DNA from 4 places in the Alteromonas sp. McT4-15 genome. Region 2 is predicted to be linked to each of the others. Evidence: predicted binding sites of a transcription regulator. Region 2 holds the regulator's gene; each other region holds the start of a gene.
The links. Region 2 encodes sigma-54, which starts transcription at its own class of promoters, with help from an activator protein. Its sites were predicted from a motif close to GTTGGCACGNNNNTNGNNT; they were not measured.
Positions count from the first base shown of each region.

Region 1: the regulator sigma-54 is predicted to act here: its motif matches at 6,421-6,439, upstream of xdp1 (exosortase-dependent surface protein XDP1).
Region 3: the regulator sigma-54 is predicted to act here: its motif matches at 1,772-1,790, upstream of LHL20_RS14580 (LruC domain-containing protein).
Region 4: the regulator sigma-54 is predicted to act here: its motif matches at 3,352-3,370, upstream of glnK (P-II family nitrogen regulator).

Region 1 is NZ_JAJALG010000055.1:787-8,876, reverse strand. Features, by position in the region: gene clpB (ATP-dependent chaperone ClpB) at 1-755, shown strand, start outside; gene dld (D-lactate dehydrogenase) at 886-2,586, shown strand; gene prsT (XrtA/PEP-CTERM system TPR-repeat protein PrsT) at 2,613-5,435, opposite strand; gene xdp1 (exosortase-dependent surface protein XDP1) at 5,537-6,370, opposite strand; gene xdp1 (exosortase-dependent surface protein XDP1) at 6,552-7,439, opposite strand; gene pssA (CDP-diacylglycerol--serine O-phosphatidyltransferase) at 7,676-8,090, shown strand, end outside.
Region 2 is NZ_JAJALG010000007.1:64,390-72,479, forward strand. Features, by position in the region: gene mgtE (magnesium transporter) at 1-155, opposite strand, end outside; gene LHL20_RS07655 (HPr family phosphocarrier protein) at 356-628, opposite strand; gene rapZ (RNase adapter RapZ) at 628-1,473, opposite strand; gene ptsN (PTS IIA-like nitrogen regulatory protein PtsN) at 1,532-1,975, opposite strand; gene hpf (ribosome hibernation promoting factor) at 1,989-2,276, opposite strand; gene LHL20_RS07675 (RNA polymerase factor sigma-54) at 2,306-3,802, opposite strand; gene lptB (LPS export ABC transporter ATP-binding protein) at 3,876-4,601, opposite strand; gene lptA (lipopolysaccharide transport periplasmic protein LptA) at 4,604-5,158, opposite strand; gene lptC (LPS export ABC transporter periplasmic protein LptC) at 5,127-5,705, opposite strand; gene kdsC (3-deoxy-manno-octulosonate-8-phosphatase KdsC) at 5,702-6,250, opposite strand; gene LHL20_RS07700 (KpsF/GutQ family sugar-phosphate isomerase) at 6,251-7,231, opposite strand; gene LHL20_RS07705 (calcium/sodium antiporter) at 7,234-8,090, opposite strand, start outside.
Region 3 is NZ_JAJALG010000022.1:19,098-27,187, reverse strand. Features, by position in the region: gene LHL20_RS14590 (WD40/YVTN/BNR-like repeat-containing protein) at 1-589, opposite strand, end outside; gene LHL20_RS14585 (outer membrane lipoprotein-sorting protein) at 615-1,373, opposite strand; gene LHL20_RS14580 (LruC domain-containing protein) at 1,828-3,933, shown strand; gene LHL20_RS14575 (hypothetical protein) at 3,944-4,462, shown strand; gene LHL20_RS14570 (DUF3010 family protein) at 4,540-4,974, opposite strand; tRNA gene LHL20_RS14565 (tRNA-Leu) at 5,193-5,279, opposite strand; gene LHL20_RS14560 (HupE/UreJ family protein) at 5,440-6,537, opposite strand; gene LHL20_RS14555 (tetratricopeptide repeat protein) at 6,566-7,636, opposite strand; gene LHL20_RS14550 (Ig-like domain-containing protein) at 7,699-8,090, opposite strand, start outside.
Region 4 is NZ_JAJALG010000025.1:39,872-47,961, forward strand. Features, by position in the region: gene LHL20_RS15440 (helix-turn-helix domain-containing protein) at 10-729, shown strand; gene LHL20_RS15445 (substrate-binding periplasmic protein) at 806-2,359, shown strand; gene LHL20_RS15450 (hypothetical protein) at 2,364-3,155, opposite strand; gene glnK (P-II family nitrogen regulator) at 3,435-3,773, shown strand; gene LHL20_RS15460 (ammonium transporter) at 3,806-5,053, shown strand; gene ggt (gamma-glutamyltransferase) at 5,328-7,019, shown strand; gene LHL20_RS15470 (Dyp-type peroxidase) at 7,169-8,090, shown strand, end outside.

The sequences.
Region 1 (8,090 bases), on a different contig from region 2:
GTGTTGGTAAAACAGAGCTTTGTAAGGCACTGGCCGGCTTCATGTTTGATACCGAAGATGCCATGGTGCGTATTGATATGTCTGAGTTCATGGAGAAGCATTCTGTAGCGCGTCTAGTAGGTGCTCCTCCTGGTTATGTTGGATATGAAGAGGGCGGTTATCTTACAGAAGCAGTAAGACGTAAACCGTATTCAGTAATATTGCTAGATGAGGTTGAAAAAGCACATCCAGACGTATTTAACATATTGCTACAAGTGCTCGACGATGGCCGTTTGACTGATGGTCAGGGGCGTACGGTAGACTTTAAGAATACCGTTGTCATCATGACATCAAACTTGGGCTCTGACATTATTCAAGATAAGCATAATGAAAACCAATATGAAGAGATGAAGGCGGCGGTGATGAACGTGGTAGGTCAGCATTTTAGACCTGAGTTTATTAATCGTGTCGACGACATAGTGGTGTTTCATCCTCTTGGCAAAGAAGAAATCAAGTCGATTGCAAAAATACAGCTTGCGTCACTACGAGCAAGACTGGCTGAGAAAGGTTACAAGCTCAATTTGTCTGCAGCAGCAATGGACAAACTGGCAGAAGCGGGCTTCGATCCTGTATTTGGTGCACGTCCTTTAAAGCGTGCTATTCAAGTACAAGTAGAAAATCCACTTGCACAACAATTGCTGGCAGGTGAATTATTGCCTGAGTCGACCATTCGCATTGATGCTGACGATAGCGGACTTTTTGTTGTGAGTCAGTAATTGATATCACGCATTAGTTGATTAAAAAGGCGCTTCTTATGGAGCGCCTTTCTTTTTTGCAATATAGTGATACATAGAAATAAACACTTGGTCACACCGGTGGCGCAGCAAGAGTGCTTAAGGAAAACAAATGCGCGAATCTCTTATTATTGAGAAGTTTAAAGCAGTCGTAGGAGAGGGGGCTGTAGCCTATGGTCATCAACAAACCTCACATTATCGAAAAGGATGGCGTTCTGGGGAGGGCGATGCGCTTGCTGTTTTATTCCCTAAAACATTAATTGCATGTTGGCACTTGTTATCAATTTGTGTCGAAGAAAATTGTATCGTAATTATGCAAGCGGCTAAAACTGGGTTAACTGAGGGATCAACGCCTAGTGGGAATGATTATGACCGTCCTGTCGTGATCATAAATACGTTAGCGATGGATGACATTATGCTGCTAAATGGTGGTAAGCAAGTCATCAGCTTTCCTGGCGCGACATTGCATAAACTCGAAAACTTACTCAAACCGCTTAAAAGAGCGCCTCACTCGGTAATTGGCTCATCTTGTCTTGGCGCATCGATAGTAGGTGGTGTTGCAAACAACTCTGGCGGTGCATTGGTTAAGCGTGGTCCAGCTTATACCGAATTAGTGTTGTATGCTCAGGTTAACCGAGAAGGTAAGCTTCAGCTGGTCAATCACCTGGGTATAGCGCTCGGGAGCTCGCCAGAAGAGATACTAAACAATTTATCTGCTGGCAATTTCAATAAACAGGTCGACTTTAACGAAAAGAAAGCATCCGCAAGTGATTACGAGAATATCGTTAGAAATGTCGATGCAGACACACCCAGTCGGTTCAATGCCGATCCTTCTAGATTGTATGAAGCGAGCGGGTGTGCAGGCAAAATTGCAGTATTTGCGGTGGTGCTAGATACCTTCGCAGTCCCTGATGCTGAGCAAACCTTCTACATTGCTACCAATGATGCCGATGTATTAACCCAGATTCGAAGAGATATGCTGAAAGGCTTTTCCTCATTACCTGAAGTCGGTGAATATTTGCATCGTGACATGTTCGACATTGCTGATAAATATGGCAAAGACACGTTTTTGAGTATTCATCATCTGGGGACCACCTTTCTACCTAAACTCTTCGCAGTGAAAGGAAGAGTCGACGCCTTTACTAATAAACTGCGCTTTCTACCTTCTTTTTTATCTGACCGAATAATGCAGCGGTTAAGCCACTTATTTCCAGATCACATACCGCCTCGCTTGCGACAATTCCGTGACAAATACGAACATCATCTTATTGTAAAGATGAGTGATAAGGGTATAGACGAAGCGAATGTGTACCTCCGTGATTTGTTTGAAAGTAAACCAAATAAAGGCGCATTCATAGCGTGTACCGAGGATGAAGCAAATAGGGCTTTTTTACTGAGATTTGCAGCAGCCGGTGCAGCGGTAAGATACCAAACGCTTAAACAAAAAGACGTGGGGGAGATACTCGCGCTTGATATTGCACTGCGACGCAATGACAATAAATGGGTGGAAACTTTGCCCGAGCACATATCGCAGTATATTGATAAGTCACTCTACTATGGCCATTTTTTTTGCCACGTTTTTCATCAAGACTATGTGTTGAAAAAAGGAGCGGATGCGAAACAAGTAAAAGAAGACATGTTAGCGGTACTTGATGATAGGGGAGCCAAGTATCCTGCGGAGCACAATGTGGGTCACTTATACAAAGCAGAAGATTCTCTTGTCGCTTTTTATCGTACTTTAGATCCCACCAATACCTTCAACCCAGGTATTGGTGGAATGGAGAAGCACGCACGTAACTGTGCGTGTTGCTAACTATGTTGTAAAACATGTTTGCCGTCTTACAAACTTTCTAGTAATGCTTTTGCCTGAGGGCGAAGAAAGAAAGGACGCTCTACATTTACTGCATATTCAAGTTCTTTCTTTGCTTCTTCAACGCGATTTAACTTGGCCAACGTAAAGCCTAAGTGATAGCGAATATTAGGATCGTTTGCGTCTCGGGCAAATGCATCACGAAGCATTCTTAAGCTTCCCTCCAAATCACCTTCAAGGGCTTTAATGTAGCCAAATGTGTCGAGTACCCTCGCTGAATTCGGTTGCAAAGAGTAGGCTTTCTCTGCAAATTTGCTGGCTTCCTGTAATGAAGAGTCAATTGACATGATGGCAAGGCGATTAAACGCTTCAGCAGGGTTTAATAAGTTTGGTTCTTCAATCAACGCTTTGTAAAGCGCAATCGATTCATCAAATTCTCTTATAAAAAACAAATACTGCGCAAGGAGGTTTCTAGCCAATAAGTTGCCTCCATCCTGTTGAGATAGTTTACGCGCTATCTCTAAAAAGACGTCAACGAACTCCTCATTAAGCGCATAATTGTAAATTGCTATAAAGGCCTGAGAGAAGCGAGGGTCTAACTCTAAGGCGTTTTTGTAATAAGTGATGGCGTCCTCTGTGTCACCTTTATTTGCTTCTAGGCGCCCTCTCAAAAACTGGTAAACGGGATTTTGTTGCTGTGCTGCGGGTATGGACGCAAGCAATGCACCTGCTTTTTCGTTATCTTGAAGGTCTAGTAAGAGGCTCACATAGCGAAACGTAACGAAAGTATTTTGCTTGGCAACGGAGTGTGCACTTTCCATTGCACTTTTCGCAGCTTCATCCCTACCTAAGGAGCGCATTAATTCAGAGTAGACGATCAGTTTTTCTGGGGTATCGTCAATAAAGTTTCTAACTATCCCAAGCGTTTTTTCAGCATCTGATGTGCGGTTTGCGTCGATGAGAAGTTGTGCTTTTCGTAATAAATAATCGGCATTATCGAAATCGTCTTTCAACAACAAATCAAGGTGATAAAGTGCGCTTTTTGTATCACCTAGCCTTTGATAGAGGCTGGAAATCCGTTCTCTAGCGCCAATATTGGACGGATTAAGCGTTAAAACATCAAGGTAAATCTGCTTCGCTTTTTCAACATCCCCGCTTCTTGTTAGATTAAATGCCTTTAAAAGCAGAGTTTCGTTATGCTGCGGTGACAATTGAAGTAACTCTTCAACTAACTCATTTGATTTTTCTGTGTTGCCTAACCGGCTTTCGGTTGCCGCTAAATTAAACTTAGCGGGAAATAGCGTTGGATTTTTTTCCAGTGCTTTTTCAATATTAACTTTAGCCTGCGATAGATTTCCTTGTCTTATTAGGATCCCAGCTTTAAGGTTGTACACTTCGGCCTTATCTGGAAACATGCTATTGAGTAGATTGGCACCCTTGAGCGCATTATCGAATTTTTCAGCTTGAAGGTTCATTAAAGAGTAGGTGAACAAAAAGCCCGCGTTTTCAGTATAGTTAGCTAAATTCTTTTCCAATATTTCCAACGCTTGCGCTTGTTTGCCTCGCGCAGCCATTAGTTTTATCTTAAATAATTGAAGCTTCCCTTCCTCTGGAAATAAGGTTTCCAAATCTTCTAGTAACCGCTCTGCTTTAAATGCTTTATTTTGTCTGATGAACAAATCGCCTAGTAGTAATGCCGAGTCTACATCTTCCATAAGCGCAGACTGATGACGTTCAAGCAACAGAAGCGCTTGTTTATCTTGTTGAGTAGCGATATAGACCTGACTTAGCATCAATACAGCTTGTAGGTCCTCAGGTTCCTTTTGCAGGTAGGCGTTAAAGTCTTTCGCTGCGGTTTCCATGTTGTTATTAAAGAAATTTGTCAGACCGCTTATATAAAGCAGCATAGGCTGAGAAGTTATTAACTCAGGGTCAAGTTGTGCCATAAAATCGTTTAGCTCTTTGAGCTTAGTGTTATCAATGGCTTGATCGCTATCTCGGCTTTGTAACCAACTGTTTAGCAATATGGCTAACGGGTCGTTTGGTGTATCTTCAATAATTTCATCGACGAAAAGTTTGGCGGTATCATAATCTTTGGCTTCCAGATAGAGGTCGACAAGGTTTCTAAGCGCTATCGGGTCATCCCTATTAAATGACAATGCTTTTTGAAGGTGTGATGTGGCAGATGCTGTGTCGCCTTGACGGTAAGCTAATTGACCTTTCAGTCGCCAAGTGATCGCATTTTCAGGCTCAATATTGATCGCCTTTGTAATGAGCCCTGCAGCCTTATCAAGGTCTTCATTTTGTAGGGCTATCGACGCTAAGCCATTTATTGCGGGTACAAAATCTGGAGAAGCGGCGATGATAGTATTGTAGTCTCTTAATGCACATGCCTCATCTTCTAATCGAATACAGGCTGTAGCTCTTATAAGTAGCCACTCTCGCTCTGCTTCACCGGATAGTCTGTCTAGGTTTGAGAATTCTACGATATCTTGATATTTATTAAGAAATAACCAAGTGTTACCTAAAGGTTCTGCAAGCAGGTTAATATCAGCACCCATTTCTAGGGCTTCAACGAATTCCATTTCGGCGGCGGTCAAGTAACCATTAATTAACAGTATTTCACCCATAAGCAATTTCGCTGCTAAGTTTTCAGGATCTTTTTGAAGGCTGTTTTTAAGGTGAATGTATGCTTCGTCGTATGCGTTGTTGTTAAATGAGGTGAGTGCTTTCTCATAATCTTCCGACGTTGTTGCAAAACTAATCGGGCTTTGCAGCGCTAAGAATGTTGTAGTGAAAATAGAAAACAAAGCGTTTTTCGCAAAGCTTCTTTTTTTGTATGAGATATCCATGATTACCTGAGATTCCACCTGAAAATGGTATTTTTATGTATAAAAAAAGGTGGCTAAAGCCACCTTTTAAAGATACGTGTTTTCTGTTTAATTTTAAACAATTAAACGCGACGCTTGCGACGATAAAGAAGTAAACCCAGTCCAAGGCTCATTATAGCAAACGCTCCAGGCTCGCTAACGTCAACGTCAGGAGTTTCGTTGCGTTGAGAAATGCCTAATGAAGCCAGCTTAAAACCAGAGCCTGAAATTGAAGTTTCATCATTATTCGGGTCGAAGTATGTATTGTAAGCGCCTACTAGCCAATATTTAGCTTCTTTGAGTGAAGTTGGATATGTTACTTCGTAATTACCAAGATTATGCGGATTAGTGGAAATATTCTTGTGGGTAATTGATGTAATCGCAGAAGACGCTGCAATATCAGTCCACGTAGTTACACTACTAGATGCATTTTTGAAAATATCAATATTATCAAACCCAACAACGGTAAGTTGGTTTTCATTACCAGCACCAGTCAGGTAGTTAAATTTGGTGTTTGTAAGTGCTACGGCTTCACTAAATGAAAATAAGACCATGTCAAAGTCAAATTTCCAATCGTCTTGGTTATTATCGATTGTATGCCAGTCACTAAGGCCACCCCCATGGTCTTTGTTTGTCATTGCAAGGCCATAGGTTTGGCTATAGTCCAGTCCGTTCTGTCTAACAACTCGATCATCATTGTCGTTGTAAGACGCAGCTGTATCCGCCCACGTAGTATATGAAACGTAAATATCTGAACCGTTAATTTTTATTGAGTTCGCAGTAGGTTCAAATCCCTTCGATACATTCTGTGCAATCATGTCGTAAGTGTACTGTTCGAGCATTGAATCATCAGCAAGAGAGGCGTGTGAGGTAACAACAAGTAATGAAGATAAAGATAGTTTTAACAGCTTGTTCATTTAGTAAAACTCTACAACGGAATATTTGAAAGAAGTAATAACTTCCCTCTAAGCTAAAATCGTGCCAGTTTTTTTGTTGTTGTTATTATTGAGTTTTTGTGTCTTTGTTGAATGGGTGATTAATGAAGAGTAAAAAAAACTGACAGTGTAGAACTGCCAGTTTTAGTCTTTCGTATAATAGTTAAATCAGAGTCTTTTTTCGTCTCCACATAACAATAAGACCTGAGGCGAATAGTAGTCCCAGTGTGCCTGGTTCGCTGACTGCTGTGCTATCCGGAGGGGGAGTTTTATCACTAACTGAAAAACCGATGCTAGTTAGCTTAAATGCATCATTGCTTGAATAGCCACCTATATCACCAAAGACCTTGTTATATGCACCAACCAGCCAATATTTGGATGATGTATTAAGCGCGAATTCAGACTTATATTTTAGATGCTCATCGGTAGAGTCGCATTTTTCAACATTATAGGAAGATGTGATCGCAGTGCCTACGATATCGCTCCAAGTACTACTGCCTGACGTTAGTGAACTTATGTTATCAAGAGCCGCTACCGACACCTGAGTGTCATACTGACTATAGGCCCACGAAAAATTAGCGCCTTGTAAAGTTACATCATCACTAAATGAAAATAATACGAAGTCGAAATCTTGCCAGTTACCGTTGCGAGTATTTACGTTATCAATAGCGTGATCTGGTGAGTTATATGTTGACTCCCAATCTTCGTTGGTTACGCCGTAACCGTACTTGTCGGAAATTTTGTAGGTATCGGCACCCACAACAATATCGTCATTATAGCCGTAGGTATCTGCCCATCCGCTTACTGCTACATTGACGCCACCAATAGCCACATTAGATGAATTTGCAGACGTACTTTCGAAGATGCCATGGTCGACAAGGTTGTAAACATTCTCGCCAAGGGGCGAGTTGCATTCGGCTGTGCTTGTTTGGGTACTGCTGCCGCCGCACTGACTGTAATTATAGTTGTACCGATATCCCGCTGACGCCGTACTAATAACACCAACGCACGATAACGCTACGCAAAACTTTGTTATGGAACTTAACCGCATTTCAATTAATCCTAAATAAATTGATAAGGGAAAGCTCTCTCATGCGCCTGGGCGCGAGGAACTTCAACATGGGATCGCCATAATAAAGTGAAGATGGTTTGTATACGGTATATAAACTGATACGCTGTTATTTACTTTGCCTATAGATTGGGTAGTTAGCGTATAAAAGACACATCTATGCGTAACCGACGAGATATGAAATAATTGAATAAGATTAAGTTGAATAATGAGGACGTATGTCTGAACAGAAGAGAAAGGGAATATATCTACTTCCTAACCTATTAACTACAGCGGGGCTATTTTCAGGCTTCTTCGCGGTGGTGTCTTCCATGAATGGTCGCTTTGAAGCTGCGGCAGTCGCGATTTTCGTTGCTATGATTTTTGACGGGCTTGATGGGCGTGTTGCTCGCATGACAAACACGCAAAGCGATTTTGGTGCAGAGTATGATTCCATGGCAGACATGGTATCGTTTGGTGTTGCACCTGCATTAGTAGCTTACAACTGGGGTTTAACTGAGCTTGGTAAACTTGGATGGTTGGCGGCGTTCGTCTATGTCGCTGGAGCGGCGCTGCGACTAGCACGGTTTAATACACAGGTTGGTATTGCAGATAAACGCTTTTTCCAAGGACTAGCTAGCCCAGCAGCTGCTG
Region 2 (8,090 bases):
GTTCGGCTGGGGCTGGATTCAAGAATATGAGCAACATCAGACGGGGGAAGTTCTAGCAGAAGCTTACGCACAGACACGAACTGACCGTTGTTCAATGCACCATTTAATGCACGAAGCTGAGTCTGTACGTATTTGGAAACAAGCGCTTCTGCCATAAGTAGCGAGTCCTACTAAGCTAAACTGAGATTAGATGAAACGAGCTCATCCCAATTTGTCTACAGGGCAATTTGGGATTTATGCAGTAGAATATCGCAATTGTGATGAAGCTGTCATGACAATTGCGAGCATAATGACGTTATTATGACTAAGTGTTGTTTATTTCGCCAATTCAAGTGCTTGTATTGGGCGGGAGCACTTACTCGGCCTCGTTGAATTTGCCTTCAATAAGTTGCTCAATGGCTGCCATGGCTTCTTCGGCATCACTGCCTTGCACGACAACGTTGACTTGTTCACCTTGATGACTTTCAAGCATCATTAGTCCCAGTACACTGTTTGCGTCAGCTTCCTTGTCACCCTTTTTAAGCACAATTTTGGCGTCAAATTGGTTGGCTAGTTGTACAAGTTGCGTGGCAGCACGAGCATGAAGCCCTAATTTATTAACGATTGTGAGTGTTTTCTCAATAATCATTACTGGTTCAACTCTCTGTGACGGATTTGAACGTCTGGATGAATTTCCAAAAATGTTTTTGATAGCGCTTGGGCGATGTATACCGAGCGGTGCTGTCCGCCAGTACAACCAATTGCCACGGTGACATAACTGCGATTATTGCGCTCTAAATGTGGAAGCCACGTTGTGATCAGGTTCTGTATTTGCCAAATAAATTTTGTTACTACAGGTTGAGACCCTAAAAATACTTCAACAGGCGCGTCTAGCCCAGTCAAGTGCTTTAAATCTGGTTCCCAATGAGGGTTGGGCAAAAACCGTGCATCAAATACATAGTCTGCATCTTTGGGAATGCCGTGCTTAAAGCCGAATGACTCAAACACAAGCACTAATCGCGAGCTTTTCTTACCAAGAATACGTTCGCGTATTAGCTCAGCGAGTTGATGAATAGTGAGTTTGTCGGTATCCAAATAGAGATCGGCTCGCTCGACAATAGGGGCCAGCAGCGCTGACTCTGCGCGAATGGCTTCAGAGAGAGACTTGTTGAGCTTGGCCAGCGGGTGCAATCTGCGTGTTTCGCTAAAACGCTTAACGAGCACATCATCACTAGCATCAATATACACAATGGTCATCGACCAAGACGAAGGCAGGTAATCAAGTATTTCTACTAAATCGTCTGGATTTTTAGGCAGGTTACGTACGTCTATGCTAACGGCGACTTGATCGTATTCATCAACCACTGTGTGCGTTAGCGTAGGGAGCAAGTTAACCGGAATATTGTCAACGCAGTAATACCCTAAGTCTTCAAGAGCGCGCAGTGCAATTGATTTTCCTGAGCCCGAACGACCACTGATAATAATCAGCTTCACTTATATTCTCCCTTTACACTGTTAAGCGCTTAATGCAGTAATGTTGTATAGCAGCGAGTTACGCTAACGCATTTATAATGTCATCGCTTGTGGTAGCACGCCTTATTGCTTTAATAGTGTCTTTATTACTCAGTTTGCCTGCGACTGTGGCTAGTGTTTGTAGATGACCTTCGGTTTGTTCTTCAGGTACTAATAGTGCAAAGAAAATATCGACAGGTTTTTCATCTAGCGCATCAAAATCAATAGCTGGTGTGCTGGTAACAACAATGGCAATAACTCTATCAAGGCCAGCTAAGCGACCATGGGGAAGGGCAATGCCGTTTCCGATACCTGTGCTACCCATTCGTTCTCTCGCCAACAAACTATTCAGTACTGTCGACTGGTCGATATGCGCGTTGTTCTTAGCAGCAATATCGGCAATGATCTCTAAAATACGCTTTTTACTATTACATTGAACCGCACATTCAGTGCGGTCCAGACTTACGATGGCTTGTATATCCATACTTAATTAACTACTAGTGCTTTTTAAGTTTTTCCTTATGCTTGATTACCTGCCGGTCGAGTTTATCAACCATGCTGTCAATCGCCGCATACATGTCGGTATTTTCTGAGGATGCGAATACTTCAGCGCCACTTAAGTGAACTGTCGCTTCTGCTTTTTGGTTTAATTTTTCAACGTTCAGGATGACATGCACATTAGAAATGTGATCAAAGTGACGTTCAAGTTTGCTGAACTTCGTATCGACATAATTACGCAAAGAGTCGGTGATTTCGACATGATGACCAGTAAGGTTGATTTGCATATTTCGTCTTCCTTATATTATTAAGCCCGTTAAATAAGGCTCTTGCGTTGGTTCGACGGCGGGATCGATAACGATTCCCGGTACTTTGCTATTGTCCGCCGGGCAACTTTAATGCCTTGCTCGGCCAACAATGAAGCAATCTTGCTATCACTTAGTGGTTTACTGGGTTTTTCAGCTGCCACTAGTTTTTTGATCAATGCACGAATGGCGGTTGATGAACATTCACCACCTGACTCCGTTGCAACATGGCTAGAGAAGAAATACTTCAACTCGAAGATGCCACGAGGGGTATGCATGTATTTTTGTGTTGTCACACGTGAAATAGTCGATTCGTGCATATCTACCATTTCTGCGACATCATTTAATACCATTGGTTTCATCATTTCTGGGCCATGTTCAAAAAAGCCCATTTGTTGCTGCACAATACAATTTGCTACCTTCATCAGTGTGTCGTTACGCGACTCTAGGCTTTTGATAAACCACTTGGCTTCTTGCATGTGTGAGCGGATAAATTGTGAATCGCTACTGTTCTTCGCACGGCGACTCATTGCGGCATATTGTTGATTGACGCTAAGTTTTGGCAGGCTATCAGGGTTCAGCTCAACCACCCAACGGCCATTCTTTTTGGTAACCGATACATCTGGAATAACGTACTCAGGTTCTTTAGTAACTAAAGCACTACCTGGGCGAGGATTCAAGGTTTGCAGCAAACGCATAGCCTCGCGAAGCTGATCTTCTTTCAATCGGCTCTTGCGCATTAAGGTGCGGTAATCTTTGCTACTCAGCAAATCAGAATAGTCTTCTATTAACTGCTTTGCCTCGGCAAGCCATGGTGTATCATCTGCGAATTGGCGAAGCTGTACCATCAAGCATTCTTGTGGGGTGCGCGATCCAGAACCAATGGGATCGAACATTTGAATGCGCTTTAATACACATTCTACTTCGTCCATTTCAATGAGTTCCTCTTCATCTTCGCCAGAGGCTTCTTGCGCGTTAACCGCCTCTAAAATCTCTTCAAGAGTAACGGTTAGATACCCTGACTCATCGATAGAATCAATGATAGCCATTGCAATGGCACGGTCAGTGTCAGAAAAAGGGGTGAGGCGCATCTGCCACAATAGATGTTCTTGTATGTCCTCAGTCGTTTCACCTTGGAAAATTTGTTCGTCGTCACTGGCAGGTCCTGGTGCCGGCGCAGACGATGCTGAATAATACTCATCCCATGTGCTATCGATTGGCAATTCGTCTGGAAGATCATTTTTTTCTAGTGCGTCGCCAGCTTCCAAAGTATCACTTGATGCAGTGGCAGAAGCTTCTACCCCACTGTCATCATTATCGATGTTATTTTTTTCAAGCTGAGGCTCGTCGTGGCCTTCTTCAACTTCTAATAGCGGGTTTGAATCCAACGCTTCTTGAATTTCTTGTTGAAGATCGAGCGTAGAAAGCTGCAACAGTTTAATGGCCTGCTGCAACTGAGGTGTCATGGTGAGTTGTTGGCTAAATTTTAGCTGTAAAGATGGTTTCATCTACGTCTTATTTAAATGCTCTAAATTGAATATACCTGAGCGAGATTGAAAAATGACAATCCGGTTACACTAACTATAGCCTGAATTGTTCGCCTAGGTATACATCCCTTACTTTTTGATTACTTAAAACCTGTTCCGCAGTTCCTTGCGCAATAAGCTCGCCATGACTCACAATGTACGCTTTTTCACAAACATCCAATGTTTCTCGTACGTTGTGGTCAGTGATAAGGATACCGATACCCCTATCTCGAAGATGTTGAATAATCTTCTTTATATCATTTACTGATATTGGATCAACACCAGCAAAGGGTTCATCCAATAAAATAAATTGTGGTTTAGCTGCAAGGGCGCGCGCAATTTCCACTCGGCGGCGTTCTCCCCCTGACAAACTCATCCCCGTACTATTACGTATATGGTTAATATTAAATTCATCAAGTAGCGCATCGGCTTCTTCCTCTTGCTGCTGTGAATTTAAATCTTTACGGGTTTGTAAAATTGCCATGATATTTTCATGCACAGTGAGCTTTCTAAATATAGATGCTTCCTGCGGGAGGTAGCCAATTCCGCGGCGTGCACGCTCATGCATGGGCTGATGTGTTAACTCGTTGTCGTCAATTTCAATGGCGCCCTTATCAAGAGGAACAAGCCCAACAATCATATAAAATGTTGTGGTCTTACCAGCACCATTTGGGCCTAACAGGCCTACAATTTGACCTGTCGATACACTGAGGCTGACATCTCGGACAACCTGGCGTGATTTATACGCCTTAGCAAGGTTTCTTGCGCTCAAAGTAGCCATTGCTATTGGTTGCCCTCGTTATCTTGTTCGTTGTCTTTAGCATTCGTCTTGCGAATTGCTTCAGGAGTGAAAACAGTTGTCACTCTTCCTTCACCGTTGTCGTCATCGCCACCGGTTGCAAGCAGTTGCTCGGTAATCATATCAAAGGTAATGCTGTCACCTTTTACCATACTGGTGTCTTGTTTCAGCTCCGCTTTCCCGGTAAGCGATATCACCCGATTAATCACTTCGTAGCGAATTTCATTCGCCTTAGCGGATACTGGCGTTCCATCTTCAAGCTCTTGCGTATAGCTCGCAGGGTTACCGCGTGCGACAAACACTTCTCTGCCTTCGCCCGCTGTCGCGATAACTTCAACTTCGTCGGCATTAATCACAAGCGAGCCTTGAGTAATTAGAACATCATCTTTGAACAACGATGTTTTATTTTTTCCATCAACAAATTGTGACTTAGCATCGACTTTAATTGGCTTAGAAAAGTCATCTTCACTAGCGAAAACGGAACCACTAGCCAACGCTAAAATTAAGCTAGTTGCTAGGGGAATAAGTGGTTTGTACATGATCGATAAGCTCATATTCTTGGGTGCGCAAATTCGCATTAAACCCATTGCTTTGAATGACATATTGCGACCCCAGTATCTCTACTGGTTGATCAGATGTCATCTGCTTGTTGTCTAAATTAATCTGAATGTATTGTGTCGTAATGGTTTTGACAAAATCATCTGTAGTTTGGTTCTCTATTTGTACGTTATTTTCAAGCTGAATCAGCTCGTTGTTGTACAATGTTCCTTCCACAGCGGTAACGACCCACGGTGACGTAGCGTTATCAGTGTAAAGTGTATAGCGTGGCGCACGGAACAATACAAAGCCAAGTTGATCGTAATGCTCCATCGATTCTGCAAACACCTTATGATTGAGCTGGCCGTCTTGATTATAAAGAGTCGTAGTAAGATTTTTTGCCTTATACGCGGGTTTTAATGCATCAAGTTCGCCGCTATTTCTTACTTCTGGCGGCTCTTCCATCCACGTGGGTAAATACATTAGTAGCGCCAATATAAATAGCGCAGAAATGCTCAGCCCCAGTCGATTGAAGCCAAATTGGCTCATACACTCGCTCCAAAAATACCTTGCTCAACCCCTTTGGCTTGCAGGATTGTGTCAGAAATTTCGCGCACAGCCCCAAATCCACCAGGGAGCGTAGTTTTCCAGTTTGCTTGTTTAGCGACAAAAGGATGGGCATCTGAAACTGCAATTTTTACGCTTGCATGGGCAAACATACCTGTGTCAGGCATGTCGTCGCCTACAGTGGCAACATTATCAGGGCGCAATGACAATTCAGTCATTAGGGCTTGTAGTGCGGCAGACTTATTTTCTTCACCTTGAATGATATGGGCTACGTTGAGTGCCTTCATGCGGTTTTCCACAATGGTAGAGCGACGCCCCGTAATTACTGCAACGTCAACGCCATGACTCACTAAGGCCTTTACGCCGTAGCCATCTCGGGTGTGAAATGCTTTGAGCTCTTCACCATCATTGCCCAGATAAATGCGCCCATCAGAAAAAACACCATCTACATCACAAACCAACAGTTTAATATCTGCAAGACGCTTAAAGAGCGTGTCATCTAATTCGGTATATAACGTTGTCGCCATTTACAGCACCCCCGCTTTTAATAGCATATGCATGTTAAAGGCGCCGATAGGTTTGCGATCGCTGTCAACCACCATCAATGCACTAATTTTATGGCTTTCCATTAGGTTCAATGCTTCAACCGCTAGCTCTTCTTGAGTGGTTGTTTTTCCGCCTTGTGTCATAACGTCAATAACTTGGGCGCTATGTAAATCAACTCGCGCATCTAAAATACGACGCAAGTCTCCGTCTGTAAACACGCCAAGCAAAATTCCGGCACTATCAATAATGCCTGTCATTCCTAATCCTTTTTTAGAAATTTCAAGGAGTGCTTCGGCAACGGTTGCATCTGACTTTGTTAGCGGAATATCACTACCCGAGAGCATTATGTCGCCTACTTTAAGCAGTAGTTTTCGGCCCAAGCTTCCACCTGGGTGTGACAACGCAAAGTCGTCAGATGTGAATCCTTTCTTGTCTAACAATGCGACTGCGAGTGCATCCCCCATAACTAATGTTGCTGTTGTGCTAGAGGTTGGCGCTAAGCCTAGTGAGCATGCCTCTTGCTCGACACTAATATCAAGTACGATATCTGCGTATTGGCCTAGCGAGCTTTGTGCACTGTTTGTCATGGCGACAACTCTTATTCCTAAGCGTTTCACCACGGGCAGCAAGTTAACAATTTCGCTCGTCTCGCCCGAATTGGAGATAGCGAGCAATACATCGCCCTTGCTCAACATGCCTAGATCTCCATGGTTTGCTTCGCCAGGATGCATGAAAAAAGAGGGGGTACCTGTGCTGGCAAGTGTTGCAGCAATCTTATTGCCAATATGACCGGATTTTCCCATTCCTGAAACAACAACCTTACCCGTACAGGAAAACAGAATGTCACACGCTTTCTCAAAATCTTCATTTAAGCGACTGGCAAGATTTTCGATAGCGCTAGCTTCAATATCGATAACGCGTTTTGCAGAGGCAATGTAGGTGTTTTGTAATTCGTTATTCATGATTATCCAAACAGCCAGAATTGATAGCCGATAAAACAGGCAAGCAATAAAAGTCCGTTAGGCCTAGAAATAGTGCGTTTGCCAATCAGATCGAAACTAAACAGGAACAGTAGCAAGGTCAAGCCAAGCATGACGTACATGTCGCGATTATAAACATCAGGGTCCAGTAGCCCTGGTGCTATTAGACCTGGCATACCCAACACGGCGAGTAGGTTGAAAATATTTGAGCCGATAATGTTACCCAATGCTAAATCATCCTCACCTTTAAGCACGCCGGCAATGCTGGCTGCAAGTTCGGGTAAGCTTGTTCCAAGTGCGATAATTGTTAATCCAATAACTAAATCAGAAATACCAAGATAACGCGCGATTTCTACAGCGGAATTTACTAGGAAATGGGCACTCAAAGGCAAAATAACAAGACCAACACCAATCCAAATAAGCGCAGACGTGTTCGACACATCTTTAGGGATTTCATCGGCAGTTTCGGCAACGAGAGGGTCTTCTTTATCAACTTGCAGCGAGAGCCACGCCATCATCGCTAAAACAAAAATAAAAAGACCTAGCAAAATAATGCCTTCGTAGGATTTTAATTCACCATCAAACATAAAGCCTATTGCGATAAGCGAGATGATGAGTAGCGCCGGGAGTTCACGCTTAAGCGTTGTTGAGGAAACGATAAGAGGTTTAACTAACGCGGTGATACCCAACACTAATGCGACGTTGGTGATGTTAGACCCTAATGCGTTACCTACCGCAGTGTTCATATTTCCGTTTGCTGAGGCAATCGCTGATACGACGATTTCAGGGGCTGATGAGCCCATCGCCACAATGGTGAGACCTATCATCATCGGCGATATTC
Region 3 (8,090 bases), on a different contig from region 2:
CGACATAAAGCTGCTGCTCCCACGTCTTGCCGCCGTCTGTTGATTTGTAGACGCCGCGCTGCTCACTGTCACCCCATAAACCACCCAACACACCAACGTAAATTTCGTTGCTGTTTTGCGGGTTTACGATAACGCTACTAATTCTTTCAGAGCCTTCAAAACCCATGAGCTCCCAGTTCTTACCGCCGTCACTAGTGCGGAACAGGCCGTCACCAATCGATACACTGTTACGCGTCCAGATCTCACCTGTACCAACCCATACGGTATTGTCAGGGTCGCTCGGGTCTACCTCAATAGCACCGATAGACTGAGGGAAATCTTCGAAGATGGGCTGGAAAGTTGCGCCACCATTCTCAGTTTTCCACACACCACCGCCTGCCGCGCCAGCGTAAAGCACTCGGCTATTCGTAGGGTGACCTTCAATGTCGCCAAATCTACCACTCATTAGCGCGGGGCCAATGTGACGTGCTTGTAAGTCGCCAAAAATTGGGCTGCCTTTTGCCTTGTCAACAGCAAGTGCGGGTGCACTTGCTGCTGTAGTGATTGCAATAGCAACTGCCAACGCCCAGCGTTTTGGGAGTTGATTCATGGGTTTATCTCCTTATAAAACCAATTTATTGTGCAGCTGGAAACGCGAACACGCTGTCATCAACAGTTGGGTTTAATTCAATCTCATTAATAACTAGTGGCGATGTAGCAGCAGGCTGTCCTTTAATGCCTTGTGTCATAGCAAACGGGAAATAAATACCGTCAACTTCTTGATAGTCACTCATTTTTATTTGTTGAACCTGGCCTTTCATTGGACCGCTGTGAATATCGCTTTCCATCATCACTAAGACCATGCTTTCTGCATCGAAGTAATAATATTCAATAGACGGTATTTCTTCGCCTTCAACGGTAATAGGCTCTTTAACTAGTTTCACCTTATAGGTGTCTTCGCCGTCAACACTTTCAGTGCCCATCAGTTCTGCTTGATAGCCTTTTTCAGCGTAATCCATTAACGAATCAGGGAAGTCGTTCATATTTAACTTCATGTTTTCGGTTTCTTCGGTTTGCGCTTTTTCTGCTTTCATAGTCATGAAGTTAGTGCTCCAAAGCGTTTCACCGTCAAATACGCCTTGCATGATTTCTTGACCCTGCACAGTTGCTTTGGTGTATTGCTTGCCCGAAGACTGTTGGACAATTTCCAATGGGAACTTCATCGGTCCTTGCGATACTTCGGCAACAATCTTGATACCTTTCATTGCTTTAAGTGCATCTTCCCCACCAATATTTTCATGGTATGTAGAGATAATTTCATCTGCATCGGTAGCGTGTGCCAATGAACTAAAACCAATTAAAAGCGCAGGCATGAGGATTTTTGCTAGTTTCATATCTATTTCCTTGTTTGTTTAAAACTTAAATTTACTTAGCTTACTGAATGAGTTGTCTGTTAGCGTTAGTCGTTAAACGCTTCAAAATATTACAGGCAAACTGAATAAAAAACGGTTGTCTGATAACCCAGTATATTGAACACGGGTATGGTTACACTATCACTAAAGGTAAAAAAAATGTGACATTTTGTTTCCTCGAGCATTGTTCGTTGAAAAAAGTGCTGAGTGATGGCGTTGAATTGATTTTCTTATTGCGAATCTCTTTGATTTTGCAATTCGCAAATTGAAAAAATGAGGTGTGTTTACTCAATAAAATAGACGTGATAATCAGATGGGCTTTTCTATATGATATTGTTTTAAATGATTAATTTATTGATGCTGATTAGTTTTATCTTGATGCTGGCATGCAACTTGTAATCACAGTCATTATTATCCTTTGATTGTGAGAAGTTAAATGAAGAGACAATGTAAGCTAGCAGCCGCAATGTTAATGGCATTTTCATCATGCCACGTAGCAGCAGACGCTTTTGACAGCTGTCCATCACAAGCCTTTCTAATGCAAGACACTACCGCCCAGTTATACGGGGTGAATCTCGTTACAGGAAACGTTGATTTACTTTCAAGTAATCTGGGCACGAACGACCGGATTAATGGTTTTGGGTTCAGTAACCACGACAGATACCTTTATGGTTGGGGTTATCAAAACAACACTATCGTACGAATTGGTAACGACTACCAAATTGAGCCGTTAACAGTAACCAATAAGCCCGGAGCGAACTTTTTTGTTGGTGATGTGGCGCTTACTGAAAATGCCTATTATCTGTATAAGAAAGGCAGTCAATATGGCTTGTATCGAGTTTCTTTAGATGAAGATGATGTCGATTATTTAGACATGCAGCGCGTAATCGATGGCGCTTCGCTTTCACTGCTAATCTATGACTTAGCGTTTCATCCCACCGACGGTTTTGCCTATGCTGTAGACAAATATGGTGACTTATATCGAATAGACGTTAGCACGGGTAGTAAGTCGAAAGTAAGCAACGTGGGGCAACGAGGAACCTTCGGCGCGGCGTATTTTGACGTAAACGGCACCTTTTACATTAGCCGAAACTCAGATGGAAACATTTTCCGTATCGATGTTGACGGGAATAATCCAAAGGCTGAGCTTTTCGCCTATGGCCCAAGTTCTGGCAATAATGATGGTGCGCGCTGTGCGATGGCACCCATCACCGATGAATCTGTGCCTGCGACTACTGATTTCGGCGATGCGCCAGATTCGTATTTAACTTCACTTGCCAGCAATGGCGCAAGACACGGTGTGGTTGAAGGCATTCATTTGGGTCATGCTATAGATGCTGAATATGATGCGCATGTTTCACCGTTCACTGATGAGCAAACCAATGGCGATGAAGACGGGGTAAACTTTATTACTGCGTTTGAAGCTGGTCTAGAAAGCTTTATGCAAGTAACAGTCGAAGGCGACGGCTTTTTAAGTATGTGGGTCGACTGGGATCAGGATGGCAAGTTCGACGCGAGCGAGCAATTAATTGCTGACAAAAGCTTAACTTCAGGCACGCACTTCCTCTTCGAAGATACTCCATTAGAGGTCACCTCAGGTGTAACTTGGGCCCGTGTGCGCTATACAACCACGGCGGGGGTTGGACCAAGCGGTGGTGTAACTGATGGTGAGGTGGAAGATTATCAAGTAGCGGTTGTTAACTCAGGCAACAGTTTAGTGAACAATACGCCATACTTCTTGGCCTTTGAAGACAACTGGCCTGAAACCGGTGATTATGATTTTAACGATGTTGTGATTCGTCTTAACTCGTCAATGATTGTCTCGCAACAAAACCACGTTAAAAAACTGAGCCTCACCGGTGAATTAACCGCTATGGGAGCGTCGTATAACAATGGGTTTGCTATTCAACTTGAAGGTATCACTAATGAGGATATCGATACTGATACAATTCGCTTTTATATCAATGGCGCCGAAGTGGCGACACCTCTATTAGAGAATGGTACCGAGTATGCGGTATTAAAAATTAGCGACGATTTATGGGATCACGTGACAGCAGGTGGTTGTTGGTTCTATAAAACTGAGGAAGGCTGTACATCCCAATATGAATTTAAGTTTGCAATTTCGCTTCAGTTCAATCGTGATGTGAGTGTAAGTAACTTCCCTCAGGCTCCTTACAAACCCTTCATCTTTGCCACAGAGGGGACCGAACATGGAGATGCCTTTGCAAGTAATCCAGGGCGCGGTTTGGAGATTCATCTTAAAAACAAAACACCTACAGCGTTAGCAAACACAAGTTACTTTGGTTTAGCTGAAGATGCCACAGACTTGGGAGCTGGGGCCACCTATCAAACAGAAAATGGATTACCTTGGGCTATAGCCATTAATGCAAGCACGAACAGTAACTGGCTTCATCCTCAAGAATATGTGGATATTTTAAGAGCTTACCCTCAATTTGCAGACTTTGTAAGCTCTAATGGCCAAGACAAAAAGTCATGGTTTAAGAGCGAAAACGCTGATTTATCAAAAGTTTATTCTTACTAAGGGGCTGACAATGAAACATCTTTTACTTATTCCAGCATTTGCAGTGTTAGTCGCTTGTGGCGGCGGTGGTAGCGGTAGCGATACGTCAGTTTCAAGTTCTAGTGGTAATGGGCAGTCTGCGCCTCCTGCGAGCACACCGCCTCCGGCAAGTACGCCGCCGCCCACTACTACGCCAGAACCGGTGGAAGAGCCAGAAGAAACAGGTGATATTATTAGTGATGAAAAATTCGACTTTATAGGCAAAAACAACCTAACTTTGTCACTGGATAATAATGCTGATGCATCGAGAGTGTACTTGAATGTTTGCAACAACTTTTCAACGGTGAATGGGGTAGTGCAAGTTGACTACACTACCTGTCAGTTGCGCACAACATTGCCTGCTGGTGCGGCTGAATATCAGCTCACGATTGGTGGTGATGTTGAACGGTTGGTGGCTCAAGTGTGGGTTGTAGAAGCTGGCGCTGTTCCAAAGAACTATTACTGGTCGGCTGCTAATGACGGTGCTGATTGGTCAATTGAAGTTAACTAACTACGCTAATCCAATGCATCTGCGAATATTCTGCAGGTGCATTGGATCTCACTATTGTCTATTTATCTGACCCAGCCTTAAGCCTCGTGCTCATTTTTCATTAGCCATGCATAAGCAGTTGTAAATGCGGGCTCTTGAAATTGTTTTAAACCTGTTTCAGAGAACGGCACTGCCAAAGGATTTTTGCGTAACGATTCTTTTATGTCAGTTGGGCTGAAGACAATCACGTCTAAATCGTCGATAAGCTCAATGGCTGCTTCAAGCTTAAAACCAATGGCGCTGCCTGCAAACTTGCCTTTGCTCTGACGCTGACGAATGATAACAGCATCCACTTTATAATCAGCCGCTAATTTGGCAAACGTGCTCTGAAAGTTCTTTAAACCCTTAGCGCTAGTGTCTGCAAGTGTTAAGCGGCGAGAGCGACAATCTGGAATATGAAATACACCGTCAACTAACGACAATAGACATACGGTAGCGTCGTTACTTTTTAAATCTACACCTAAAACTTTCATTCTATTTCCTTCAATAATTTGCGCGCGATTATACCGATTTGAAGCTGTTAAATGGAGTTTAATTCGTTTTTGCCTAAACTGACATCTGGGTGACAAAAAACGTAGGCTTAATGGGACCGACCTTCGGCCGACAAGCTTGCGTAGCGATTTGTCGAATTGCAGGCACAAAAAAACCGACTCAAAGGTCGGTTTCAGTATCAACTTCAAAAAGAAGAAGATGGTACCAGTGGGCGGACTTGAACCGCCACGCTATCGCTAGCAACGGATTTTGAATCCGTCATGTCTACCAATTCCATCACACTGGCATTGTGTATGGTTATCAACGTGGAGTTGATGCTTGGCATTATAGCGATGCCGCGCGCCTATACAACATTTTTTTAAGCTTTTTGTGATTAAGTGCCGAAAGATTGTTCAAAAGCGTATTTTGCTTTATTCATTTCTTTATTATTCAACAGAGCATGATCTTTACCAACGCTGGAGTGTCCAGTTAATCGCTACTACCGCAATTATTGACGATGCAATGGGCATAATAGCTTTTGAATATAACCGTATGTTTCTAAGTAAGATTAATAAAGGTAATAGCAGTGTAACTATGGCGAGTTGGCCAATCTCAACGCCTAAATTAAAGGCGAGAACATTCATTACCAAATTGTTCGACTGAGCATTAAGGTCGCCAAAAACACTGGCGAACCCCATTCCATGAAGTAGGCCGAACCCGAAAGTAATAAACCCTAAGCGCATGATGACTGGGTACACATTGTTGATGGCAGTAATAACCACTGAAATGGCAATACCTAACTCAACAATACGGCTATCAAGCGTTATAACATCTAATGCTGTTGCGGTTAACGTAATTGAGTGCGCTAAGGTAAACGTGCTCACTAAAATTACCGTACTTTTGATGATATGCTGTTTGCTATGTTTTTTTACCCAGCTTTTATTTTCTCTATAAAGATTCACGGTAAGCAACGTAGCCACTAAGAACAGAATATGATCTAGACCAATAAAGATGTGCCAAATTCCCTGATAAACCATCTCGTTAAACTGAGAAATCCAGTTGTTTTCATCAGCTGATATAGTTATAAGAGGTCGCTCATCGGTTAGGACATACACATTTGTGTGGTCGCTTAACGTTAGTGTTGTGAGTAGTTTGTGCGTTGGAAAGTTATTAACTATGCCGGTGTACTGAATCGACACTTCGTTTAAAGAAGCGCAATTTACTGATAGTGGATATGCGAGTAGCGACTCAGCAGATATCTCCCGTAGAGAGGGTTGGGCTACGCTAATGGAGCATCGCGTTTCGCTGCCTCGTATCACTAAGTGTTTTTGAATGTAGTCGTTTGCTACATTATGGTTTCTGTTGACCTCACCCCAAGTCAAACTCCCATCGTTGTTAATGTCCAAACCAGCGGCTCGTCCAATATCTTCAGGCTTTAGTAGAAGTTCGCCCAAAAGCGATTCACTTGAACTGTTTTTAAGCGTTAAATAGCCGTTGCTCAATTCGTGTGAAAATGTGAAAGCACTGAAGGCTGCAAAAATAAAAAATGCGATAAATCTATTCATGATTCGTACACTAAAGTAGTTGAAAGCGTTAAGCATTGGTTGAGACACCATTAGCTTGGCGAGCGCGCTTCAAAAGTTCTTGGTCATCCAGTGACTGTGCGAACTGCCAATTGAGTTCAGCAAATTTGAGTGCCAATGGATAATCAGGTTCTATCTCTAAAAAGTACGTGGCAACTCGTGCAGCGTGAGAGCTGTCTTCGCGCCATACTCGAATTTCCATGTTCTTAGCAAGTTGATTTTGCACTTCAGATAACACAATACCTTGTGCTCTCTCGGCAATTGCCCATTTAAGAAGTAGGCCATCGTCGGCTGTCGATATATCAGACACGACGGCGGCAAGTGTAGAGGTTATCGTTTCGTAATTTTTCAATGCAAAATGAGCGTCGGCCCAAACTAGCATTGCGCTTATGGGAAGCTGCTCAAAATTAGTTTTTACTAGATATGTAATTGCTGCTTCAGGATTACCAAGTCGCAGTGCCATATCTGATAGTACTTCATAAAACCACTGGCGCTCAGCAGGTCTTGCTTTACTGGTGTAGCGCTCAAATGCGCTAAGTTTATTGAGCAGTTTTACATCTCTATTTTGTGAAAAATCGGCATTTATCATGCACGTAAAGGCTATCAAAAAGCTTGTTTGACCTACCAATTTCTCGCAGTATTCTTTTGCTTTTTTAATATTACCTTGTTGTATATTGATATCTGCCAACAGTAATTGTGCAGCTGGAGAGCGAGAGTGATTTATTTTTTTAAGGTGTTGTTGAGCTTGCTCAAATTTATGAATGCCCTGTAATAATCGAGCTTCTAATAACACTAAACGCTCTTTTTGTCCGGCACTTAGTAATCTAATGTCGTTTCGCATGAAGTTTACAAAACGCGTTACTCGTTCTCTTTCATCTCCAGATGCTGAAAGGTAACGACTTGAAGACAGCACCTCTTCCGCTTCATCTATACTCTCTATTGATAGCTGCTCAGGCTGCCATGTTGCGATAACCGTATTAAAATCTAGATTTCCAGTTTGGGTATACGCTGAACAAGCTATCGAGGCCAGCGATACACTTGCTAAAGCGAATTGCAGAGCTGAATGCTTTAAAAACTTCATTAGAACTTCCTTTAAAAAAGCCGTCCTTGGCTTTGCGGTTGACACTGTGTACTGACGGTTCGTTATTGACCAATCAATAGATCATCGAACGTGGTCTCGTCAGCATCTTGAGTGAACTCGCGCCCGTTAATTGGCAGAGGTTCATCGATGGGTGCTTGATTAAAGGCATCACGGGTATAGCTAGAGAACGATACCTGCTGAGCCTCAATCGTAACGCTTACGGTGGCCGTAACCTCTGGGTTTACGCCGTCAGAAACGGTGAATGTGAAGCTATCAATACCCGTTACCTGAGCGTTAGGTGCGTAGGTAAAGCTGCCATCAGCATTAACTTTGGCATTACCTAATGTACCGTTTTCTCCAAGCCCGAAGGTAAGCGCATCACCATCGGCGTCGGTTGCTGTCAACGTACCCTCAAAGGCAATATCTGCTTGTGTCGTCAGCATTTCATCAACGG
Region 4 (8,090 bases), on a different contig from region 2:
AACCTTGCCATGCCTGAACACACCATTCCATCATTGTCTATTCGCTCGTACACCAAAACCATGCATAGTCATTCTCATGAATATTATCAGTTGGTGTTACCAATAAATGGTCACATCGAGATTGGCTTAGATAATTTTGATGGGAAAGTCGGGGTAGGTGAAGGAGTATGCATCGCGCCTAACGAAGTACATACTTTTCGAGCCAATGAGCTGTGCAAATTTGTTGTTGCAGATTTACATCGCGTGCCTGACGGTTTTAAGGACAATCTGCAGCCTATTTTTCAAGTTAATGCGCCGTTTCAAGCGTTTTTGAACTTTGTCGATATTCAGCTCAACCATTTTACAGACGATGCAAGGCACGAAGTCATTGCTCTATTTTATGCTTTGCTTAGCACATCTCAAAAAGGCGCAAATACGGATAAGCGCATAGTTCCTGTATTAAGCCACATCCATCAAGATCTCACACATAAACACGACTTAAAAACCTTAGCCGACATCGCGTGTATGGGAGAAACGCAATTTAAGGTGCGCTTCAAGCAAACAACGGGATTGAGCTTACGCAATTACTTAGTAAAAACGAAGATGGAAAAAGCGAAAGCCTTATTAAGCAATACTGATACCCCTATATTAACGGTGGCACTGAGCGTGGGGTATGACGATGTTACGTCGTTTACGCGTCGCTTCAAAGCCTACTTTGGCCAGCCGCCAGGTTATTATAAGCGCTCATAACTTCTCTATACCGTTTGTTTTTCGTTTACTATTTAGTCTACTATGGCACCAGTTTATTCAAGGAGAGATTGTATTGGTGGTTCGTTGGTTAGTGTTAAGTAGCTTGTTGTTAGTGAATCTGTCTATGGCTAATACTAACGCTGAAGAGTCCCTTGTTGTTCTTTCAGGCAACACACCTGTTTTTAGCGAGTTCCAAGAAGACGGTACGGTTGAAGGGTATTCTGTCGACTACGCGCGCGCTATTCTCACTGCCGCAGGCATTGATGCTGAAGTAACGCCATTGCCCTTCGCTCGTTTGATTGAGCGAATGAAACTAGGAGAGCGTGTCGTCGCAACGGGGATAGGGCGTACCGCCGAGCGAGAAAATAAGTTCTACTGGCTGGCCCCTCTTACGGCAAATGTTATCGGTATTTACGGCGCAAAACCTATCAATTTAACTGCGTTGGCCAGTCAAAATAAAACCCTTCTTGTTTCTGTTATGCGTGGTGATTATCGAGCCCAGTTGGGGCGCGAATATGCACAATTTGAGATGGTCGAATACGACACTTGGACACAAGCCATTGATGCAGTACTGACAGGGCATGTTGATGCCGTGTTTTTCTCTGAATTTGGCATGGATGTCATTTGTAAGCAGAACGGCCTTGACTGCACATCACTATCAAGGCAGCACACCCATGATATTCAATACAGCTATATTGCAATGCCAAAGACAAAAGCGAATAAGGCAATGGCAGATAGACTGACCAAAACGGCACGCGTTTTTGCTCAAACACCAGCTTTCGATGAACTCGTTCAACGTTGGCTGCCAAAACTGACAACAATATCCGCAGACGCTAATGAAATTGAAGGTGTGATTGCGTTAGGTAGAATTGAAAAAGATGAAAGTAATGTTTCGCACCTCTGGGTTATAACGAACTTAGAACCTTTGTTTAGCGAGAGAGGGCCGCGCGGTAAATTAAAAGGTTACGCTATTGAATTGGTGCAAAATATATTGCAGCAAGCCAACTTGCCGACTGAGATCTTAACGGCGCCTTGGCAGAGAATTTTTGTAGAAAGTTCGATGAAACCCGATGTTCTCGTTTTTTCTTTAGCGAGAACGCCTGAGCGCGAAGAAGCGTTTTATTGGATTACCCCTATCACAGAAAATGCCTATTCCATGTTTGTACGGGCAGATTATCAAGGAGATGCGACTTCTTTAGAAGACTTGCCTAAAGGCAGTCGCATTGCTGTGTTAAAGGGAGACTTTCGTCAAGAGCTTGTAAAAGCGGCTGGTCACATAGATGTGACAGAGGATTCCTGGGACAAGGTGGTAATGCAACTCACCAATGGTGGCGCGGACTATCTGTTTTTATCTGACGGTGGCGCAAACATTATTTGCGATGGGCTCAATGGTGCCTGTGAAGGTTTCAAAAAGTTATTTACTTATCAAAAAGCAACAACGTATTTAGCGATGTCGAAAAAAGGCACTAATCAAGCGTTGGTTAACAAACTTAAGTTTGCCGCGGATAACTTTAAACAATCTGACGAATACAGAGCCCTTTATTCAAAGTGGCTTGAAGCATATTCAAAGAAAACGTCACTCAACATGTTTGAACAAGACGGCGTAATTGTTCTGGGGCAATTGGAGTAAATGATTAACGCCCCTCATTGGGACGTTTTTTAATCCGAGCGTCAATAAACCTATTAGGATCACCCAAATTGGTGCATTGAAGCGTACCGCCAGTTATACCGCTAAGTACAGCCAACGTTTTAGCCGCGCTGCTGGTACAATCTACCCGTTTTACAGGACGCGGCGGCATAGCCTGCTCGTCATTATCCTTTCTGGGATCAACAATCGTAGGGTGCGTTTTATTGTGCTGATACTCTCGGGCAGCATCGACAGCTTCTTGAGCAAGTTGATCATTATTGTAGGCATCAAAATATTGTGAAGCTGCCTCTTTGGCTGAAAAGTTGAACTGTCCTGCGCGTTGATTAGCATTTGACGATGATGTCTCAGGCAAACTTGTTGTAGGCGCATTAGTTTGTGGTTCTGTATTTGTTTTGGGTTTTGTTACAGGTTCTTGTTTTTCTTCAATAAGGTTTGATTGTGTGGGCTCTTTTATTTCCGGAACTGGCACGTCTGTATCATCAACTTTTAACGGTTTTGGCATCGATGACGCTTCTTTTTCTTGTACCTTAGTGTCTAAAGGCGGTGCTGTTTTTCTTGGGATATACAGCACCGCATTTATCGGCTGAGCGTTTACCTCTTTACTGACCTGCTCGCGCCTTTTTTCAAGTGAGTATTGCGACAGCACGATGACTAAAGCAAACCCTAAAACATGCACACACGATGACACAAAAAGCGACTTCCACGTTGCTTTTTTAGCCGTGTTGCGGACTTCCATATCGCGCTCTGGCGCAAAAAAAATATCAGTGATCGTCGTCATAGTACATAACTGACATCAGCGGCAAACAAATAGTTCCCGCCTACACTCGTCTTACTTATTAGTACGCTTATCCCACTTCTCTTACTTCGCGCATCATCGTTGGGCAAATACGCTTGTGTGCACAGATATGGTGCAATGTTTTTTCTGATAGAACGCATGAGTATGATTATCTATATGATTTATATGAATAATTATTTATGGCATGGCTCTTGGTTTAGCTTAGCAACAACAAGAAACACGCGAATAGCACAAATAACCAAAATAAACTGGGAGCATCTCATGAAACTAGTCACAGCTATCATCAAGCCGTTCAAGCTAGATGATGTTCGTGAAGCCATTTCAGAAATCGGTATCGACGGTTTAACCGTGACTGAAGTGAAAGGCTTTGGACGTCAAAAGGGACACACAGAACTATACCGCGGAGCGGAGTATCAGGTGGATTTTCTACCTAAAGTCAAACTGGAAATTGCAGTTCAGGACGACCAAGTAGAGCGCCTGGTTGAAGCCATTGTTGGCGCAGCCAAAACAGGCAAAATTGGTGACGGCAAGGTATTTGTTTACGACCTTGAACACGCCGTTCGTATTCGAACTGGTGAGTCGGATAGCGACGCGCTGTAAGCCACAACGAAGAATTTGCGGAGAACACAATAATGGAAATCACTTTTGAACTTGGGTATGCGCTAGATACCTTTTACTTTCTAATTTGCGGTGCGCTAGTCATGTGGATGGCTGCGGGCTTTGCTATGCTTGAAGCAGGTTTGGTTCGAGCGAAAAACACCACTGAAATTCTAACTAAAAACGTTGCACTATTTGCTATCGCTTGCACCATGTACATGGTTTGTGGCTACGGCATCATGTACGGTGGCGGCGACTGGGGTCCTTTCCTAAGCGGCATCATGGGTGACGGCGCAACGGGTGTTGCTGAAGACCCAGCAACCTATGCACCTTCTGCCGACTTTTTCTTCCAAGTAGTATTTGTTGCAACGGCAATGTCTATTGTATCGGGCGCAGTTGCTGAGCGTATGAAGCTTTGGGCATTCCTAGCGTTTGCGGTAGTCATGACAGGTTTCATCTACCCAATGGAAGGCGCTTGGACATGGGGCGGCGAAGCCGTATTTGGTATGTATACACTTGGCGACCTAGGTTTCTCTGACTTTGCAGGTTCAGGTATTGTTCACATGGCAGGTGCTGCGGCAGCATTAGCAGGTGTGCTTGTACTTGGTGCACGTAAAGGTAAATACACTGCAGATGGCAAAGTAAATGCTATCCCAGGTGCTAACCTTCCGCTAGCTACTCTAGGTACATTTATTCTTTGGATGGGTTGGTTTGGTTTTAACGGTGGTTCTGTACTTGCTACAGCGACTGTTGAAAGTGCAAACTCAGTAGCCATTGTATTTATGAACACTAACGCAGCTGCTGCGGGTGGTTCAATTGCAGCGTTAATTGTAGCGCGTATCTTATTCGGAAAAGCAGACCTTACTATGGTGCTTAACGGTGCGTTGGCGGGTCTTGTAGCAATTACTGCAGAGCCTTCTACACCGACGCCACTAGAGGCAACACTATTCGGTGGTCTTGGTGGTATCCTTGTAGTACTAAGCATTGTTGGTCTTGATAAGCTTAAGATTGATGATCCAGTAGGTGCAATCTCTGTTCACGGTGTAGTAGGTCTGCTTGGTCTTATCCTTGTACCTTTCACTAATGACGGTTCAAGCATCACAGGTCAGCTTATTGGTGCAGCGACAATCTTTGTTTGGGTATTCGTAGTAAGTCTAGTGGTATGGCTAGTGCTGAAAGCGGTTATGGGTATCCGTGTAAGCGAAGAAGAAGAATTCGACGGTGTAGATATGAGCGAGTGTGGTTTGGAAGCATACCCAGACTTTACAAGCAGCCGTTCGTAAGTAAGTTACGATTAGGCAACACGACAACAACAATAATAATGCCTACATTACTTCACTTAAGCTCCGCATCTGCGGGGCTTTTTTCGTTTTAGTATTGGTATTAGCCGTATTGTGACAATAACGCTACACTAGGGTGGGTATGATGAAGAAAAAGCAGAGCTTTTCATTCATCGAGTTAGGTGTAGAAAAACAATAATAAGGGTGCCTTTTGCTATAAACGCTCACCTAGTGTTTACGTATAAGAAAAAGGTGCTGTTGCTGTTAAGGGGAAACTATGGCTTTAAAGGTTCGCTTAGTCGCGGCATTACTCGTATTTGTCAGTGTATCTAACCATGCATACGATCGAATAACAGGCGAACCCTTTGCCAGTCGTTCTGAAGTTATTGCACAAAATGGCATGGCCGCTACCAGTCAACCTTTAGCCACGCAGGTGGCGTTAGATATTTTAAAACAAGGCGGTAGTGCCGTTGACGCTGCCATAGCCGCAAACGCCATGCTAGGTCTTGTCGAACCAACGGGCTGCGGAGTAGGTGGAGACTTATTTGCTATTGTTTGGGATGCCAAAGCGCAAGAATTAGTGGGTTTAAACGCTTCTGGGCGCTCTCCTAGGCAGTTAACTAAAGAGGTATTTGCAGAGCGCGGCCACAACACCATTCCTAAATTTGGACCCTTACCCGTATCTGTTCCAGGCGCCGTTGATGGGTGGTTTAAGTTGCACGAGAAATTCGGCAAGTTGCCAATGTCCACGTTGCTGACCCCTGCCATCAAGTATGCGCGGGAAGGCTTTCCTGTGTCTGAGCTTATTGCCTATTACTGGGAAATGAATCACGCGCGAATAGGCCATTACGATGGCTTTGCTGAGACCTTCTTAATAGATGGAAAGCTACCGAAAAAAGGCGACATATTCAAAAACCCTGGCCTTGCGGTTACCTATGAAAAAATTGCCACTGGAGGCAGAGATGCGTTCTATAAAGGCGATATCGCTCGCACTATTGATGCGTACATGAAAGCTCAGGGCGGCTTTTTGTCATCCCAAGATTTAGCATCGCATACTTCTGACTGGGTAGAACCTGTATCGGCTAATTACAGAGGGTACGACGTTTGGGAGCTACCGCCAAACGGTCAGGGTATCGCTGCACTTCAAATTTTGAATGTACTCGAGCGCTACGATATTGAAGGCATGGGATTTAACTCTGCTGACTATATCCACACCTTTGTAGAAGCGAAAAAATTAGCGTTTGAAGACAGAGCAAAGTTTTACGCAGACCCTGCATTTAATGACATTCCCGTAGATTGGCTTATTTCAAAAGACTATGCCAAAGAAAGGCAAAAACTTATCGATAATGAAAAAGCAGCCATGCGTGTGGATGCAGGTATTTATGAAGGGGATACCATCTACCTAACCGTTGCCGACAAAGATGGCAATATGGTGTCACTTATTCAAAGTAACTATCGCGGTATGGGGTCTGGAATGACGCCGCCGGGACTGGGTTTTATTCTTCAAAATCGAGGTGAAATGTTCACGCTAGAAGAGGGGCATTTTAACGAGTATCGCCCCGGTAAAAGGCCTTTCCATACCATTATTCCTGCTTTCGTTACCCGTAACGGCGAACCTGTGATGAGCTTTGGTGTGATGGGCGGTGGTACACAACCGCAAATGCATGCACAAATCATTGTGAATATTCTCGACTTTGGCATGAACTTACAAGAAGCTGGCGATGCCCCGCGTATTTTACACAGCGGCTCAAGTAGCCCGACGGGAGCGCTAATGATGGATGGCGGATACGTAAGTCTAGAATCGGGGTTCAGTGAAACCGTCCAGCGAGAGTTAATGGAACGCGGGCATAAATTACAACGTGTAGTAGGCGCATTTGGCGGCTACCAAGCCATTGCGTGGGACAAGCAAAAAGGTGTTTATTTTGGGGCGTCTGAGAGTCGAAAAGATGGACAAGCAGCGGGCTATTAAGCACACTAGTTAAATAAAAGGCATTGCAGCACACGCGGTAAAGGGGTGTACCGTTTAGTGGCTGGTGTTTGTCTTAAAATAGGGCGTAAGTGAGCAGTAATGCCCTATATAAGCTGGGTATACACACTTTAATAAAAATAAGAGCGGCAATGACACAACCACAAAAAGGCATTTGCGCGGAACCTAACCTACACGCACAGTATTTAATGCTGAATGTTATTGATGATGACAGTGAAGCAGTAAGAGCCAAACTGTCTCGTGTGTTAGATATTTTCGAGCACTTTGAAAACGAGCATTATGAAGCCATGGTGACAGGCGTTGTTGCCATTGGCACTAGTTATTGGACTGAAGTGTATCCTGGACTTATCCCCGTAGAGCTAACGCCGTTTCCTGATATGCAGTGCGAGGATAGAAGTGCGCCCACTATGCCCTGCGATATCTTTATTCAAATTCGTGCTGATAGATTGGACATTTGCCATGCCGTTGGTATTGAGGTAATGGACTTACTGCGTATTCACGTTGAGCTGGTTGAGCAAATTCGCGGCTTTCGCTACCTTGATGGAAGAGATCTAAATGGTTTTCTTTATGCTTCAGACAATCCGCGGGGAATGAAGCGAAGACAAATTGCGGTGATCGGCGAGGACGATCCCGACTTTGCGGGTGGTAGCTACGTACACGTGCAGCGCTATCGTCATGATTTGCGGCGTTGGGCAAGCTTATCAAGTCGCCAGCAAGAACAAGTGATGGGGACTACTCAAGAACATAATTTGGTAAGTAGCGAACAATCTGCTTCATCACACAACGTGCGAGCAAGTAGCGCAACGCCTGATAGCGATGAGCCACGTCTGATAAAACAAGGCATGCCGTATGGTGATATGGCGTCACAAGGATTGTTTTTTGTAAGTTGCAGTGCAAGTGCCAGACCATTTAAAGATATGTTGCATAGCCAAATTTATGGTAATGGCGAAGGTGATTATGACCGTTGGTTGGACTTTACTAGCGCCGAGACTGGGGCGGCATTTTTTGCGCCTTCTATTGCCTTTATACGACAGCAAGCCAAGCTATCTCACG